Linked DNA regions of Polyangium mundeleinium. The protein of the gene in region 1 interacts with the protein of each later gene in a pairwise test. Links are inferred from orthologs where the notes say so. Each region holds a gene or a part of one and is shown on either strand. Other genes may lie near its edges.

The links.
Region 2: the proteins of POL67_RS31230 (region 1) and POL67_RS40335 interact in binary tests that used the Escherichia coli proteins (3 or more experiments, as listed by UniProt). The link is inferred for Polyangium mundeleinium from one-to-one orthologs.

What each region holds. Positions count from the first base shown.
Region 1 is NZ_JAQNDO010000001.1:7,842,967-7,851,285, forward strand. Bases 2,053-5,358 are described here. They hold POL67_RS31230 (DUF4118 domain-containing protein), read left to right. Parts: upstream 2,053-2,452; coding sequence 2,453-5,158; downstream 5,159-5,358. Other genes in these bases: kdpC (potassium-transporting ATPase subunit KdpC), read left to right, coding at 2,053-2,456; POL67_RS31235 (response regulator), read left to right, coding at 5,155-5,358. Also shown: potassium-transporting ATPase subunit KdpB, read left to right, coding at 1-1,862; more of kdpC, read left to right, coding at 1,875-2,052; more of POL67_RS31235, read left to right, coding at 5,359-5,874; POL67_RS31240 (hypothetical protein), read left to right, coding at 6,071-6,295; POL67_RS31245 (efflux RND transporter permease subunit), read right to left, coding at 6,308-8,319. UniProt on the Escherichia coli protein: Member of the two-component regulatory system KdpD/KdpE involved in the regulation of the kdp operon. KdpD may function as a membrane-associated protein kinase that phosphorylates KdpE in response to environmental signals.
Region 2 is NZ_JAQNDO010000001.1:10,214,271-10,222,180, forward strand. The notes cover bases 2,147-5,043. They hold POL67_RS40335 (PTS sugar transporter subunit IIA), read right to left. Parts: upstream 3,887-5,043; coding sequence 3,407-3,886; downstream 2,147-3,406. Other genes in these bases: rapZ (RNase adapter RapZ), read right to left, coding at 2,147-2,394; hprK (HPr(Ser) kinase/phosphatase), read right to left, coding at 2,391-3,386; hpf (ribosome hibernation-promoting factor, HPF/YfiA family), read right to left, coding at 4,083-4,442; POL67_RS40345 (ATP-binding cassette domain-containing protein), read right to left, coding at 4,719-5,043. Also shown: ptsP (phosphoenolpyruvate--protein phosphotransferase), read right to left, coding at 1-1,115; POL67_RS40320 (HPr family phosphocarrier protein), read right to left, coding at 1,112-1,396; more of rapZ, read right to left, coding at 1,393-2,146; more of POL67_RS40345, read right to left, coding at 5,044-5,426; POL67_RS40350 (mechanosensitive ion channel family protein), read left to right, coding at 5,474-7,006; POL67_RS40355 (ferredoxin reductase), read left to right, coding at 7,269-7,910. UniProt on the Escherichia coli protein: Seems to have a role in regulating nitrogen assimilation.

The DNA.
Region 1 (8,319 bases):
CGCTCTGGCTCTGGTTCACCGTCCTGTTTGCCAATTTCGCCGAAGCGATGGCCGAAGGGCGCGGCAAGGCGCAGGCGGACGCGCTCCGGAAGACGCGGAAGAACGTGAGCGCGAAGCGGCTGGAGGCGCCGCGGCTCGACGCGCGGCGCGAGGAGGTCGATTCCTCGACGCTCCGCCGCGGCGACATCGTGCTGGTCGAGGCCGGAGATACCCTGCCCAGCGACGGCGAGGTGATCGAGGGGGTCGCGTCGGTCGACGAGAGCGCCATCACGGGCGAGAGCGCCCCCGTCATTCGCGAGAGCGGCGGGGATCGCAGCGCCGTCACGGGCGGGACACGCGTGCTCTCGGATTGGCTGCTCGTGCGCATCACGGAGAACGCGGGCGAGACCTTTCTCGACCGCATGATCGCCATGGTCGAGGGCGCCAAACGGAAAAAGACACCGAACGAGATCGCGCTCGACATCCTGCTCGCGGCGTTGACGATCGTGTTTTTGCTCGCGACCGTGACGCTGCTGCCCTTCTCGAAGTATGCCGTCGCGAGCTCCGGGCAAGGCGCGCCCGTGGGCCTCACCGTGCTCTGCGCGTTGCTCGTTTGCCTCATTCCCACGACGATCGGCGGGCTGCTCTCCGCGATCGGCATCGCGGGGATGGATCGAATGGTCCAGGCAAACGTGATCGCGACCTCGGGCCGCGCTGTCGAGGCGGCCGGGGACGTGACCGTGCTCTTGCTCGACAAGACGGGCACGATCACGCTCGGCAATCGGCAGGCGACGGCCTTCTTGCCCGCGCCGGGCGTCAAAGAAAGCGAGCTCGCGGATGCGGCGCAGCTCTCGTCCCTCGCCGACGAGACGCCGGAGGGCCGCAGCATCGTGGTGCTGGCGAAGGAGCGTTTTGCATTGCGGGCGCGGGACGTGCACGCGCTCGGCGCGACGTTCGTGCCGTTCACCGCGCAGACGCGGATGAGCGGGGTCGATCTCGACGGGCGCCTCATCCGGAAGGGCGCGACCGACGCGGTCACGAAGTTCATCGAGGCGCAGGGCGGCAGCCTCCCGGCCGAAGTGAAGGCGCTCGTGGACGAGGTCGCGAAGCAGGGATCGACGCCGCTCGTCGTCGCGGACGGGGCGCGGGTGCTCGGCGTGGTCGAGCTCAAGGACATCGTGAAGGGCGGGATCCAGGAGCGATTCGCGGAGCTGCGCCACATCGGCATTCGCACGGTGATGATCACGGGCGACAACCCGCTCACCGCCGCGGCGATCGCGGCCGAGGCGGGCGTCGACGATTTCCTCGCCGAGGCCACGCCCGAGCAAAAGCTCGCGATGATCCGCTCGTATCAGCAAGAAGGGCACCTCGTCGCGATGACCGGCGACGGGACGAACGATGCGCCGGCGCTCGCGCAGGCCGACGTGGCCGTGGCGATGAATACGGGCACGCAGGCCGCGAAGGAGGCGGGGAACATGGTGGATCTCGACTCCAACCCGACGAAGCTGCTCGCCATCGTGGAGATCGGAAAGCAGATGCTGATGACGCGCGGCGCATTGACGACGTTCAGCATCGCGAACGACGTGTCCAAATACTTCGCCATCATCCCGGCCGCGTTCGCCGCGACCTACCCGGCGCTCGGCGCGCTGAACGTGATGCGGCTGCATTCGCCGGCCACGGCCATCCTTTCGGCCGTGATCTTCAATGCGCTCGTCATCATCGCGCTCGTCCCCATCGCGCTCCGCGGCATCCGGTACCGCCCGGCGCCCGCGCCCGCGCTGCTGCGGCGGAATTTGCTCGTGTATGGGCTCGGCGGCGTGGTGCTGCCCTTCCCGTGCATCAAGGTCATCGACCTCGTGCTCGCGGCCCTCGGCGTCGGCTGAAAGGAATCGACGATGAAATCGCTCCTCCGTCCCGCGATCACGTTGCTCGCCGCATTCACGCTCCTCACGGGCGTGCTGTATCCGCTGCTCGTCACCGCCGTCGCGCAGGCGGCCTTCCCGGCACGCGCGAACGGCAGCCTGATTCGCGAAAGCGGGCGGGTCATCGGCTCCGAGCTGATCGGGCAGCCGTTCGACGATCCGCGGTACTTCTGGGGTCGCCCGTCCGCGACGCCGAGCCATCCCTACAATGCGGCGGCGTCGAGCGGATCGAACCTCGGGCCGACGAACGGCGCGCTCCGGGACGCCGTCGCGGCACGGATCACGGCGCTCCGCGAGGCGGATCCGGGCAATGCCGCGCCCATCCCCGTCGACCTCGTCACGGCCTCGGGCAGCGGCCTCGACCCGCACATCTCGCCAGCCGCCGCCTCTTTCCAAATCGCCCGTGTCGCGCGGGCCCGCGGGCTCGACGAGGCCCGCGTCCGTGCCCTCGTCGACGCGCACGTGGAGGGCCGTGTCCTCGGCGTCCTCGGCGAACCACGCGTGAACGTGTTACGCCTGAACCTCGCGCTCGACCAGGCGGCAGCTCATCCATGACCGATCCCGAAAGCCGACCCGATCCCGACGCGCTCGTCCGAAGGGCGCACGCCGAAGAGGGGCGCGAACAACGCGCGCGGCTCCGCGTCTTCTTCGGGTTCGCCCCCGGCGTCGGAAAGACGTACCGCATGCTCCAGGTCGCGCGGGAGCGGGCGATCGAGCAGAAGGTCGACGTCGTCGCCGGGATCGTGGAGACACACGGGCGCGCGGAGACGGAAGCCCTGCTCGAAGGGCTCGACGTGCTGCCGCGGCGCAAGGTGGAGTATCGCGGGCGCGCCCTCGACGAGCTCGACCTCGACGCCGCGCTCGCGCGAAGGCCCAAGATCCTCCTGCTCGACGAGCTCGCGCACACGAACGTCTCGGGATCACGGCACGCGAAGCGCTGGCAAGACGCGATCGAGCTGCTCGACGCGGGCATCGACGTCTACACGACCGTCAACGTGCAGCACGTCGAGAGCCTGAACGACGTGGTCGCGCAGATCACGGGCATCCAGGTCCGCGAGACGATCCCTGATTCGATCCTCGATCGCGCCGACGAGATCGAGCTCGTGGACATCGCGCCCGAGGAGCTGCTCGCGCGCCTGCGCGAAGGAAAAGTGTATCTACCGGAGCAGGCGAAACGCGCGGCCGCGCATTTCTTCCAGCGCGGCAACCTGCTCGCGCTGCGCGAGCTCGCGCTGCGGCGGACGGCGGAGCGCGTCGACGTGGACATGCGCGAGTATCGCGAGCAGCACGGCGTGATCACGCCCTGGCCTGCCGGCGAGCGGATCCTCGTGTGCATCAGCCCCGCGCCGAGCTCGGGCCGGCTTTTGCGCGCGGCGGCGCGGATGGCCGCGGGCCTGCGCGCGCCGTGGGTCGCCGCGTACGTCGCGTCGCCGGCGGCGAAGGCGCCGAGCGAGGCCGATCGGGCGCGGCTCGAAGCCCATTTGCGCCTCGCGGAGACGCTCGGCGGCGCCGTGACGCGGCTCTCCGGGGCGAGGATCTCCGAGTCGCTCCTGCGTTATGCGCGCAAGCACAACGTCACGCGCATCATCATCGGCAAGCCGACCCATTCTCGCCTCCGCGACCGGCTGCGCGGCTCGCTGCTCGACGAGGTCGTGCGCGGCAGCGGGGACGTGGACGTGCTCGTCATCAGCGGCAGCGAGAGCGCCGAGACCACGCCGGCCCCGCCGGAGCTGCCGAAGGAATCGGCGCGGCCCGTGATGTATGGGTCGGCCGTGCTGCTCGTCGCGGCCACCACCGTGCTCGCGGCGGCCGTGCGCGTGATCTACCCCGTCCCCGATCTCGAAGTGCTTTACGTGCTCTGCGTCATGCTCGCAGCCGTGCGCTTCGGGCGAGGCCCCTCCATCCTCGCGGCGGTCCTGGCGGTGGCTTGTTACGATTTCTTCTTCGTCCCGCCGCTCCACACGTTCGACGTGGCCGATGCGAAGTATCTCCTGACGTTCGCCATGATGTTCGGCGTCAGCCTGCTCCTCAGCGCGCTGACGGCCCGCATCCAGCGGCAGGAGCAAGACGCGCGGCATCGCGAGGCGCAGACCGCCGCGCTTTACGATCTCAGCCGGGATCTCGCGGCGGCGGACGATACCGGAGCGGTCGCCGCGGCCGTCGCGCGCCACGCCGAGCAGGTCTTCGAAGCGGCGGCGCACGTGCTGCAATCCGCGAACGACGGCGCGCTTCAGGCTGTCGCCGTCGCCCCGGCCGCGGCGTCCCTCGATTCGGCCGATCTCGCGGTCGCCCGCTGGGCCTTCGAGCACGCGCGTCCCTCGGGCCTGGGCACGGATACACTCCCGGGCTCGAAGGTCGTATGCGCGCCCCTTTCCGTGCGCGGCGCGCCGCTCGGCGTGCTCGTGCTCGCGCCGAAGAGCGCGACGCCGCTCGGGGCCGAGCAACGCGCGTTCCTCGACGCTTTCTGCAGGCAGGCGGCCTTCGCGTTCGAGCGGGTGCGGCTCACGAGCGAGGCGAACAGCGCGGCCCTGCGCGCGAAAACGGAGGAGATGCGGAGCTCGCTCCTCTCGGCGGTCTCGCACGACCTTCGCACGCCGCTCTCGGCGATCACGGGCTCGGCCACGGCGCTGCGCGACGACAGGGGCCTCGGCGAGAGCACCCGCGCCGAGCTGCTCGACTCGATCTGCGAGGAGGCCGAGCGGCTCGAACGGCTGGTCGCGAACCTGCTCGACATGACGCGCCTCGAATCGGGCCCGGTGGCGCTGAAGCGCGCGTGGGTGCCGCTCGAAGAGCTCGTCGGCTCCGCGCTGACGCGGCTCGAACGAAAGCTCGGGGACCGGCCCGTGAACGTCGTGTTCCCCGAAGCGTTACCGCTCCTGTCCGTGGATCCCGTACTCTTCGAGCAGGTGTTCATCAACCTGTTCGAGAATGCAGCGCGCTACACGCCCGCGGGATCTCCGATCGAGGTCATCGCCCGCGGCGAGCCCGGCGGGGTCGTCGTCGAGGTGGCCGATGCGGGCCCGGGGCTGCCCGCGGGGAGCGAGTCGCGTATCTTCGAGAAGTTTTATCGCGGAGGGCATACGGGCACCGTGGGGGCGGGCCTCGGGCTCGCGATCTGCAAGGCGATCGTCGAGGCGCACGGCGGCACGATCGCCGCGGAGAACCGCGCCTCCGGCGGCGCGAACTTTCGTATTCACGTGCCGATCCCCGGCGTCGCCCCGCTCATCCCCGCGCACGTCGAGGAGGCGCGCCCATGACGGACTTCCGCCCGCTCGTCCTCCTCGTCGAGGACGAACCTCAAATGCGCCGGTTCATGCGCGCGACGCTCACGTCGCACGGCTATCGCCTGCTCGAAGCGGGCACCTCCGCGGAGGCGCTCATGCTCGCGAGCACCCACAATCCGGAGCTCTTGCTGCTCGATCTCGGCCTGCCGGACGGCGACGGAATCGACCTCACGCGCCGGATCCGCGAATGGGGACGGATGCCCGTGATCGTCATCTCGGCGCGCGGGCGCGAGGATGACAAGGTGGCCGCGCTCGACGCGGGGGCGGACGATTACCTGACCAAACCCTTCGGCGTGAACGAGCTGCTCGCGCGGATGCGGGTCGCGCTCCGGCACGCGGCCGCGGGCGTTACGTCGAGCGGGGTGCAGACGATCGAGCTCGGCGAGCTCCGGGTCGATCTCGTGCGGCGCGAGGTGAAAAAAGGCGGCCAGGAAGTGCACCTCACGCCCATCGAATACAAGCTCCTCGTGCTGCTCGCGCAGAACGCCGGGAAGGTGCTGACCCACCAGCACATCCTGAAAGAGGTATGGGGGCCGGCGTATGCGAACCAGCCGCATTACGTCCGGGTCCACATGGCCGAGCTGCGAAAGAAGATCGAGGCAAATCCAGCGCGGCCGAAGTGGCTCGTGACGGAGCCGGGCGTCGGGTATCGGCTGCGGGATCGAAGCGTGGACGACGCGGGGGCGTAAGCGCCGTCCAGGGCCGGCGCCATTCCGGTCTGCCCGGGAAACATTCCCCCACGCGCGCGTGCGAAATCCCCACGCTCCCCCCCGTGGCATATTCTCTGCTTTTGCGGACGAGCGGTTGGAGGTCCTCTACGTGAAACCTTCCTTCACACGCTGGTTCGTTGTTTCCGTTGGAATCATCGTCACAGGGGCTGCCTGTGTGCCCGAGCCGAAATCGGTGCCGTGCTCGAACCAAGGCGACTGCGAGGGCAAGAACGTGGCGTTCCAGTACTGCCTCGAACGGCGCTGCGTCGAATGCGTGAGCGATGCGGGCTGCGGGATGGGCAATACATGCGTCGCTGGCCTCTGCGCGCGCTCCTGCAAGGACGGTCGTGATTGCCTCGACGGCTCTTCCTGCACGAGCGACCGCTGCACGCGCCTGTAGCGTCTCTCTCCTCTAGCCCCCTGAGGCACCGGGGCAATCGACCGGCGAATACGCGCGGCCCTGTGCCTCCTCCACGGCGCGCTCGGCGAGGCGCTGGCCCGCGAGCGCGGCCCGGAGGACGCCGGGGAGCACGGCGAGCGTCGTGATCGTCCCGAAAAACATCCCGAAAATCACCACCGTGGCGAGCGGGCGCTGCACCTCGGCGCCCGCGCTCTCTGCGACCGCCATCGGCATGAAGCCGAGCGCCGCGACGGCGGCCGTCGTGAGCACCGCGCGCACGACCGCCGTCGCGCCACGCGTGACCGCCACGTCGAGCGCCTCGCCCGCAGACAAACGCCTGCGCACCTCGCTGGCGATCACCACCCCATTCAGCACCGCCACGCCGCCGAGCGCGATGAACCCGACCGCCGCCGACAGGCTGAAGGGCAACCCACGCGCGAGCAGGCCCAGCATGCCGCCCACGAGCGAGAGCGGCACCATCATGAAGACGGCCAGGGCAAGGCGCACGTTCTGGAACATCCAGAGCAGCATGCCGAAGATGAGCACCACGACGGCCGGCACGAGCAGCGCGAGCCGCTTCTGCGCGCGCTCGAAATTCTCGAATTGCCCGCCCCACGCCATGTAATAGCCGGTCGGGAGCGGTACGTCGCGCTCGACGGCCGCCTTGGCTTCGTCGACCCAGGAGACCAGGTCGCGTCCCCGCAGGTTCACGTCGACACGCACCGTCCGTTCGCGATCCTGCCTTCGGATCGAGCTCGGTCCGTCCCCCTCGGCGAGCGTGACCACCTCCCGCAGCGGGACGCTGCGCCCGCGCGAGGTCTCCACGAACAGCTCGCCGAGCGCCGCCGCCGAAGGCTCGGACGGGGGATTCAGCACGCGCAGGTCGAACTTGCGCTGATCCTCGTAGATGTCGCCGACGCGCACGCCCTCGCGCGCCGCGCCGATCACGGTGAATGCATCCTCGACCCGCACGCCGTACCGCGCCATGCTCGCCCGGTCCGCGACAGCGCTGATCACGGGCTGGCCGAGGAGGCGCTCGACCCGCACGTCGCCGGCGCCCTGGATCGCCTTCACCCGCGCGCCGATCCGGTCGGCGACCGCGGCGAGCTCCTCGATGTCGCTGCCGACCACCTTGATCGAGATGTCGGCGCGCGAGCCGCTGATGAGCTCATTCGTGCGGTCCTCGATGGGCTGCGAGACGGAGACGAACGTCCCCGGCACGCGGGCCTCGACCGTCTCCTTGAAGACCTCGGAGAGCTCGTCGAAATCGCGGGCCGTCGACCACTCCTCGGTCGGGCGGAGCCTCACGAGGATGTCCGTGTTGTCGTTGCCCACCGGATCGATGGCGACCTCGGCGCGCCCGGTCATCCCGAGCGTGCTCACGACCTCGGGGAAGCCGTGCAGCACCTTCTCGGTCGCGAGGTCGAGCCGCCGCGCCTCGTCGAGCGAGATGCTCGGCGCGCGACGGATGGTCACCACCGCGTCGCCCTCGAAGATCCGGGGGACGAACTCCGCGCCGGCCTGGGCGAACCAGAACGTCGTCACGACGAAGGCCACCGCCGACGCGCCGAGCAGCGGCCATCGGAGCGCGACGGCACGTCCGACGATCCGCTCGTACCGCGCCGTGATCCACTCCATCCACCGCGGCCCATGGCCCTCGGCCGGCGGCACCAACGTGACGAGGAGCGCGGGGAAAAAGAGGACCGAATAGACGAGGGCGCCGAAGAGGGCGCACGCCATGGTCAGGGCCATCGGCCGGAACATCTTTCCCTCGATGCCTTCGAGGAAGAGCAGCGGCACATACACGAGCATGATGATGGCCACGGCGAAGGCGACCGGCCGCGCCACCCCCTGCGCGGCTTCGGCATAGGCCCGCGCCCGCGCGTCGCCCGCGAGCTTTTGGCCCGCCACGGCCGCGATGACCGCTTCGAGCATCACGATCGGCCCATCCACGAGGAAGCCGAAATCGATGGCGCCGAGGGACATCAGATCGCCCGTCACGCCGAAGGCGTGCATCCCGAGCA
Region 2 (7,910 bases), 2.4 Mb from region 1 along the record:
AGGCGCACGGCGCGGAGGCCCAGCATCGGGTTCATCTCGGGCGGGAGCTTGAGGCTCGACATGAACTTGTCGCCGCCGATGTCGAACGTGCGCAGCGTGACGGGCATCGGGCGCATCGTCTCGACGACGGCGCGGAAGATCTCGAACTGCTGATCCTCGGTCGGCGGTAGCGATCGATCGATGTAGAGAAACTCGGTGCGGTAGAGGCCAATGCCCTCGGCACCGTGATCACGCGCCAGGATGGCCTCGGCCGGGAGCTCGACGTTCGCGCGCAGCGTGACGCGCACGCCGTCCTGGGTCGTCGCCTCGCGATCCCGCGAGACGGAGAGCTCCCGCGAGAGCGCGGTGTGCCGCTCGCCGCGGGCGCGCGCCTCGTCGAGCTCGCGCGGCTGCGGCCCCACGAGGACGCTGCCACGCAGGCCGTCGACGACGACGAGATCACCACTCGAGATCCGCTTGAGCGCGTCGGTCACGCCGACGACGGCGGGGATCTCCAGCGCGCGCGCCATGATCGCGGTGTGGCTCGTCCGCGTGCCGACCTCGGTCACGAAGCCGACGACGGGCTGGTTGATCATCGCCGCCGTGTCCGCAGGCGAGAGGTCGTGCGCGACGACGATCGAGGGCCCTTCGAGGCGAAGGTTCTGCTGCTCGGGCACGGTCGTGCCGAAGGCGCGCAGGATGCGATCGCCGATGAAGAGCACGTCGTGGCTGCGCTCGCTCAGGTACGGATCGTCGAGCGCCGCGAGCCGCTTGGCGATCACGTCGGACGCCTCGGCGACGGCCCACTCGGCGGCGCGCTTCTCCTTCTGGATCTGGTGACGCACGGCCTCGGCGAGCACGGGGTCGCCGGTCATGAGCACGTACGCTTCGAGGATGGAGGCCTCGGCGCTGCGCTCCGTGAGGCGCAGCGACATCTCGCGCAGGTCGCGCTGCGCGCGCGCGACAGCCTCCTCGAAACGCGCCACCTCGGCGTCGATCTCCCCCGGGCCGATCGTGCGGCGCGGGCATTGCACGCGGCTCTGCCCGAAGACGACGACCTTGCCGATCGCGACGCCTGGCGAGCCCGCGATGCCGCGGAGCACCTCGGTCGCTTTCGAGGGAGGCTCCACGCTCATTCAGGCTCTCCGAAGCGATCGGCGATGAGCTTGCCGATCGCCGCCACGGCCTCTGCCGAGCCCTCGCCGCGCGCCTTCACCTCGATCACCGTACCGACGCCGCCGCAGAGCAGGAGCACGCCCATCACGCTCTTCGCGTTCGCTTCCTGCCCATCGGGCCCCGCGATCGTGACCTCGCACGGGTACTTGCCGGCGAGCTGCACGAGCTTCGTGGCCGCCCGTGCGTGCAAGCCGCGCACGTTGACGATCGTGAACCGCCCCGTCGCGCTCGCGTTGCTCACGTCTTGCTCCCTCCGCCGTCGGGGGAGCGCGGCGCCCCCTCCGCCCCTTCGGTCGCGCTCCGCTCGAGCAGTTGTGGATCGGGCTCCAGCGGCGCGGTGTGCTCCGCTCTGCCGACGTCACGATGCACGACCGAGATGGGTAGCTCCACCTTCCTTCGTAGATTGTCGGCCAAAACCTCGGCGAGCGCCACCGATCGATGACGCCCACCGGTGCAGCCGATGCCGATGGTCAGGTAGCTCTTCCCTTCCCGCTCGTACCGAGGGAGCGAGAATTCGAGGAGCGAACCGATCTTTTCGAGCAACTCGGACGCCTCGGGGCTCTGCAGGACGAAATCTCGCACCGCGGGGTGGCTCCCGGGGAGCCGACGGAGCTCCGGGACGAAATGCGGGTTGTCGAGGAACCGCACGTCGAAGATCAGGTCCGCATCGACCGGGACGCCGAACTTGAAGCCGAACGAGATGAACCTCGTGCGCATGCGCGGCGCCTCGGCCTTGCCCGGCCCGAGGTGCGCGATGATCTGGCGGCGCAGCTCGTGCACGCTGAGGCGCGTCGTATCGAGGTCGATCGTGGCGAGCGCGCGCAGCGGGGCGAGGCGCTCGCGCTCGAGGTGCACGCCGTCGAGCACGGCGAGGCCGCCGGAGCTGCCAGGCGCGCGCGAGGCGGCGGCCGAAAGCGGGTGTGGCCTTCGGGTCTCGTTGAAGCGGCGGAGCAACGCCTCGTCGGTCGCGTCGAGGAAGAGGATCGCCATGTCGCGCCCCTCGGCGATGCGCGAGAGCGTGGGCGCGGCGCCGTCGAGGAAGGCGAAGGCGCGCACGTCGATGCCGAGGCCGATGCGACGGATGCCGCCGGCCTCGCAGACCTCGATCGTGGCGGGCACGAGGGACGTCGGGAGGTTGTCGACGCAGAAGTAGCCGAGGTCTTCCAGGGCGTTGATCGCGGTGGACTTGCCGGCCCCCGAGAGCCCGGTGACCACGACGACGCGGCTCTTGTCGCTCATCGATCTCGCCTCCCTCCGCTCATGAGCGCGCCTTCGAGGTTGCCGAAGAACTCGCGCGCGGCGTGATGCCCTGCGTTCTTGAGCAATTCGTTCCGCGCCGCGACCTCGAGGATCGTCGACATGTCGCGCCCCGGCCGCACCGGGATCACGAGCTCGCGCACCTTCACGCCGAGGATCGTGTGGTACCGATCTTCGAGGCCGAGCCGGTCGTACTCGACGTCCTTCGACCACTCGACGAGCTTGATCACCACGTCGATGCGCTTGCGCTCGCGGATCGCCGTCACGCCGAAGAGGTCCTTCACGTTGAGGATGCCGAGCCCGCGCACCTCCAGGTGGTGGCGGAGCAGGTGCGCGGCCATGCCGAAGATCATGCCCGGCGGGCGGAAGTCGCACTCGACGACGTCGTCGGCGATGAGGCGATGTCCCCGCATCACGAGGTCGAGCGCGCACTCGCTCTTGCCGATCGCGCTCGGGCCCGTGAGGAGCACGCCCACGCCGAAGACGTCGACGAGCACGCCGTGCATGCGCACGCGCGGCGCGAGCCTGTCGTCGAGCAGCGCGTGCAGCGCCGTGATGGTCACGCTCGATCGATCCGCCGAGCGGAGCAGCGGCGTCCCGGATGCCTCGGCCGCGGCCACGAGCTCCGGCACCGCGGGGAAGCCGGTCTCCGCGGACGACTCGCCTTCGCTGCGCGCGTCCCGCGTGACGATGACGCAGCACAGGTCACGCGCGAAGAGATCACGGAGCTTCTTCGCTCGGTCCTCGACATCGAGCGTGTGCAGGAACGAGAGCTCGGTCTGACCGAAGATCTGGATGCGCGACGAGGTGATGCCGTGGAAGTGCCCCACGAGCGCGAGGCCCGACTTCTGGATGCGCGACGACTCGACGATCCGATCGAGGCCCGCTTCGCCCGCGAGGAGATCGAGCTTCACGCCGAGCCCGGGATCGGCGAGGAGCGCACGCACGCTCATCGAGGGGCGTGGTGCGGGCACGCTTCGCGGAACCTCGTCAGTCACGGGCCCCTGCCCTCCTCGGCGGCGATGATCGTGAAGGCGTCAGCGCCGCTCGGCGCGAGCAGCAGTCGCTTGCGAAACTCATCGTCGCGGAGCAGGCGCGAGACACGCGCCAAGGTCTTCAGGTGCTCGCCGGCGGCGCGCTTCGGGCCGACGACGGCGAAGAGGATGCTCACGGGCGCGCGGTCGATCGCGTCGAAGTCGATCGGGTGCGGGCAGAGCAGGACCGCGCCCACGTGCCGATCGAGCCCTTCGAGCCCGCCGTGGGGGATGGCCACGCCGCCGCCCACGCCGGTCGACTGGAGCTTTTCGCGCTCGGCGAGCACGCGCTCGATCTCCACGACCGGCGTGACGGGGATCAGGCCGCGGGCGAGCAGCTCGGCGATGCGGCGCAGCGCCTCGGGCTTGGAGCGGACGACACCCTCGGCCTCGTTCGCCACCGAGACGTGGTCCGCGCTCAGGATCTCGAGAACACCCATGATCGTGCCGGGGGGGTTGGGAGAGCGGGGCGTGCGCCGCCTTTTGCGCCGCGCGACCGCCGGAGGGGCGACCGCGCGACGCTGCTGCGCCATGGAATCGATCGTTGCCTGTCCCCCCCGTGCCTCGGCGGAAGCACGGCCGAGCCCTACTACGGAAAGGCTCGCCTGGCGAGGGCGTACAGCGTGGAACTCGCCGTCAGTCGCGGGCGCGACCTTCGGCGGCCTCGGAGGCCTCGGCGGCGAACTCGGCCGCGCTCGTCCCGCCGCGCTTCTTCGCCATGCTCGCCGTCTTGTCCGCTTCGATCTGGCGGTCCAGCTTGTCGATGACCTTGTCGATCGAGGCGTACATGTCCTGGCTGCGGACCGTCGCGTGGAATTGCTGGCTGCCCGAGGAGATCCGCACATCGGCGATGTGATCGAGGCCTTCGACCGACAACGTGACCTGCGCGGTCATGGCTTGACGAAGGAACCTTTGCAGCTTGGCGACCTTGTCATGCGCGTACTGCTTCACCGCGTCCGTGCCCACCATGTGTCGGAACGTGATTGCGATGTTCATCGAAGGCTTCCTTCCTTTCCTTCCGGGGCAAAGCACCAGAGGTGCGCTCGTCACAACCGCCATCGGCCATGGTAACACCGCGGGCCGAGCGGACGCGCGTCGATAAGATGCGCCTCGGGCGTCGCAACGATGCCGGACCTTCGATCCGGTGGAAGCTTGCATGACCGCTACGTTTGCCGGGCCACGCCTCGTTTTCATCGAGCTGCCGAGACGCTGCATGTCCTCGGCGAAACCCGCGATGCCACCCAGACAATCCCGTGACGCAAGCTTTCGTCGTCAAGTCGCGACGTAACGAGACTGCACGAGCGGATGAGCACGAAACGCTCCGGGGGAGGCATCGAGCGCGATCTCTCCGTCGAGGAGGAGAACGGCGCGGTCGCAGAGAGAGAGCGCCGCGTCGACGTGATGATCGGAGACGAGGACCGCGGCCCCTGCGTCGGCGAGGGCGCGTAGTCGCTCGGCGACCCGGGTCGCGCCGAGCGGATCGACGGCCGCGAACGGCTCGTCGCAAACGAGGACCCGAGGCGCGGCCGTGAGCGCTCGTGTGATCTCGAGGCGCCGCCGCTCGCCGCCGGAGAGGCGCGCGGCCTGCATGTCGAGCAGACCGTCGAGCCCGAGCTCGCGCGCGATCACGAGCGCGCCCGGCGCACCGGACGGGCGCGCTCGACGGGTGAGGCGTTCGAAGACGGCGAGGTTGTCGCGCACCGAGAGATCGGGGAGGACGCTCGGCGTCTGCGGGACGTAGCCGAGGCCGCGGCGCGCGCGCTCGTACAGCGGCAGGCGCGTGACGTCTTCGCCGGCGAGCACGACCTTTCCTTCGAGCGGGACGAGCTCGCCGACGAGCACCCGAAACAACGTCGTCTTGCCGGCGCCGCTCGGACCGAAGACGGCGACGACCTCGCCGGGCCGCGCTTCGAGGGAGGCGCGGTGCAGGAGCGTGCGGCCCGAGAGGCGCACAGTGAGGGAGGAGGCGAGGAGCGACATCGAGCGCGGTAGCAGCGAGCTTAGCGGCGAGCTGGTAGGGTGCGCCCGTGGCTTTCCTCTACGCGCTCTGGAAGGAAGCGCTCCTCGCGCACACGTTCTGGTTGCTCACGGCGCTCGTCATCGCGCTCGTCGCGAGCCGGTTCGACACGTCGAGCGAGCCGCGGCTCCGGCCGCTCGGCTTCTTCGTGTCGATGCACGTGCTCTCGCTCCTCGGGGCGGCGGCGCTCGTGGTGACGGGCTCGTCGTTCGTGGACGAGATCCGGATCCCGGCGGCGGTGTTCGGCGGCGTCGCGTTCGTGGGCGCAGCGGCCGTGCTGCTCTTCCACGTCGTTCTCCCGCGCCTGCGCCTGCGCGCGCCGCGCATCGTCGAGGATGTGATGGTGGCGATCTTTTCGGTCGTCACGGCGGTGAGCATCACGAGCCGCGCGGGCATCAACCTCTCGGGCCTCATCGCCACGAGCGCCGTGCTCACGGCGATCCTCGGCTTCTCCTTGCAGGACGTCATCGGCAACGTCGCCGGCGGCCTCGCGCTCCAGCTCGACAACTCCATCGCGGTCGGCGACCTCATCAAGGTGAACGACGTGAGCGGGCGGGTGGCAGAGATCCGGTGGCGGTACACGGCGATCGAGACGGGCAACTGGGAGACCGTGCTCGTGCCGAACAACGTGCTCATGCGATCCCAGGTGACCGTGTTCGGCCGCCGCCAGGGCAAACCCGCGTATTTGCGCCGCGTGATCCATTTCAATGTGGATTTCCGGTACCAGCCCTCGGACGTCATCGACGTCGTGCGGGACGTCGTGAAAGACGCCAAGGTGCCGCATGTCGCGGAGGACCCCGCGCCGAGCTGCGTGCTCCTCGACCTCGGCGAGTCGTACGGGCGGTATGCGTTGCGGTACTGGCTGACCGACCTCGACATGGACACGTTGACCGACTCCGACGTCCGCACGCGTATCTTCTTCGCGCTGGAGCGCGCGGGCATGCACCTCGCCATCCCGGCGGCGTCGGTTCTGGTGACCGAGGAGACGAGCCGGGCGGCGCAGAAGACGGCGAAGCGTCTTTCGAGGCGGAAGCATTTGCTCGAAATGGTGCCGCTGTTCCAGGCGCTCTCGGACGCGGAGCGGACCGAGCTTGCCGAGCAGCTGAGATACGCGCCGTTCACGCGCGGGGAGATCATCGCGCACCAGGGGGACGCCGAGCATCATTGCGTGCATCTGATCGAGGACGGGACGGCGCTCGTGCGTGTCACGGAGAATGGGCGGGAGTTGCCGGTGAAGAAGCTGGGGCCTGGGAGCTTCTTTGGCGAGATGTCGCTGCTGACGGGGTCGCCGCGGCTCGCGACGGTGGTTGCCGAGACGGATGTTGAGTGTTTTCGGCTGGAGAAGGGGCCGTTTCAGCGGGTGATCGAGAAGCGGCCCGAGCTCGCGCGAGAGCTCGCCGGGGTGCTCGCGCAACGGGCCGAGGAGTTGCGGGCTGCGCGGCAGGGGATTGATACGGTGAACGAGGCGGGGCCGTCTGTCGTGAAGGCGGAGCGGGATATCTTCAATCGGATCCGCAATTTCTTCGAGCTCGGCGCGCCGTAGGAACGGGAGCGGGCCATGCAGCGCCGGGGGGCCGACCTCGGCCGGGAATGGATCGGCACCGCCGAGGCTCCGTCGGACGCTGCTCGGCCGCTCCTCTTCTTCGCGGTAGGCCGGCAGAGCGGCCGAGCCACACGAGGAAGACAGGCGCTCGACCCATTCCTGAACGAATCGTGACGCACCGCATCTTGTCCACGTACCTGCGGGTCGTAGATTGGTCGGCAGGGTGGGGCGTGGAGGACCAGCGCCCATCGAGGGAATGCACATGAGCACGCTCGCGACGAACGCGCCGCACGTGGCGCGTACGGCTTCGTTTGCCCTCCGCACCACGCAGCGCCTCAGCCGCGCGTTGCTCCTCGACCGTTCGTTCCGGTTCTGGGTCGACGAGCTCGCTCCGGTCGCCTCGCGTGCCGAGCTTCGCGCACGTGTCCTTTCCGTGGTCGACGTGACCCACGACGTGAAGACGTTCGTGCTCGCACCCCGGGTATGGCCCGGTCACCTGCCAGGGCAATGGGTACCGGTCGAGGTCGAGGTGGGCGGCATACGCCTCCGTCGTTGTTATTCGATCTCCTCCCCACCGAACGACCCCCACGTCGAGCTCACCGTCAAGAGAATCCCCGGCGGCCGCGTCTCGAACTGGATGCATACGCATCTGCACGCAGGCGACTTCGTTCGCCTCGGCGCGCCCTCAGGCGACTTCGTCCTCCCCGAGACGAAGCCCACGAAACTCCTCCTCCTGAGCGGCGGCAGCGGGGCGACACCGCTGATCGCAATCCTCCGCGACCTTGCCCATCGGCGCGCGCTCGAGGACGTGACGTATCTCCACGCCGCGCGTTCGCGACGAGACGTCCTCTTCGCCAGCGAGCTCGCGCGCCTTTCGTCGTTGCACCCCGGGCTCCGGGTGGTG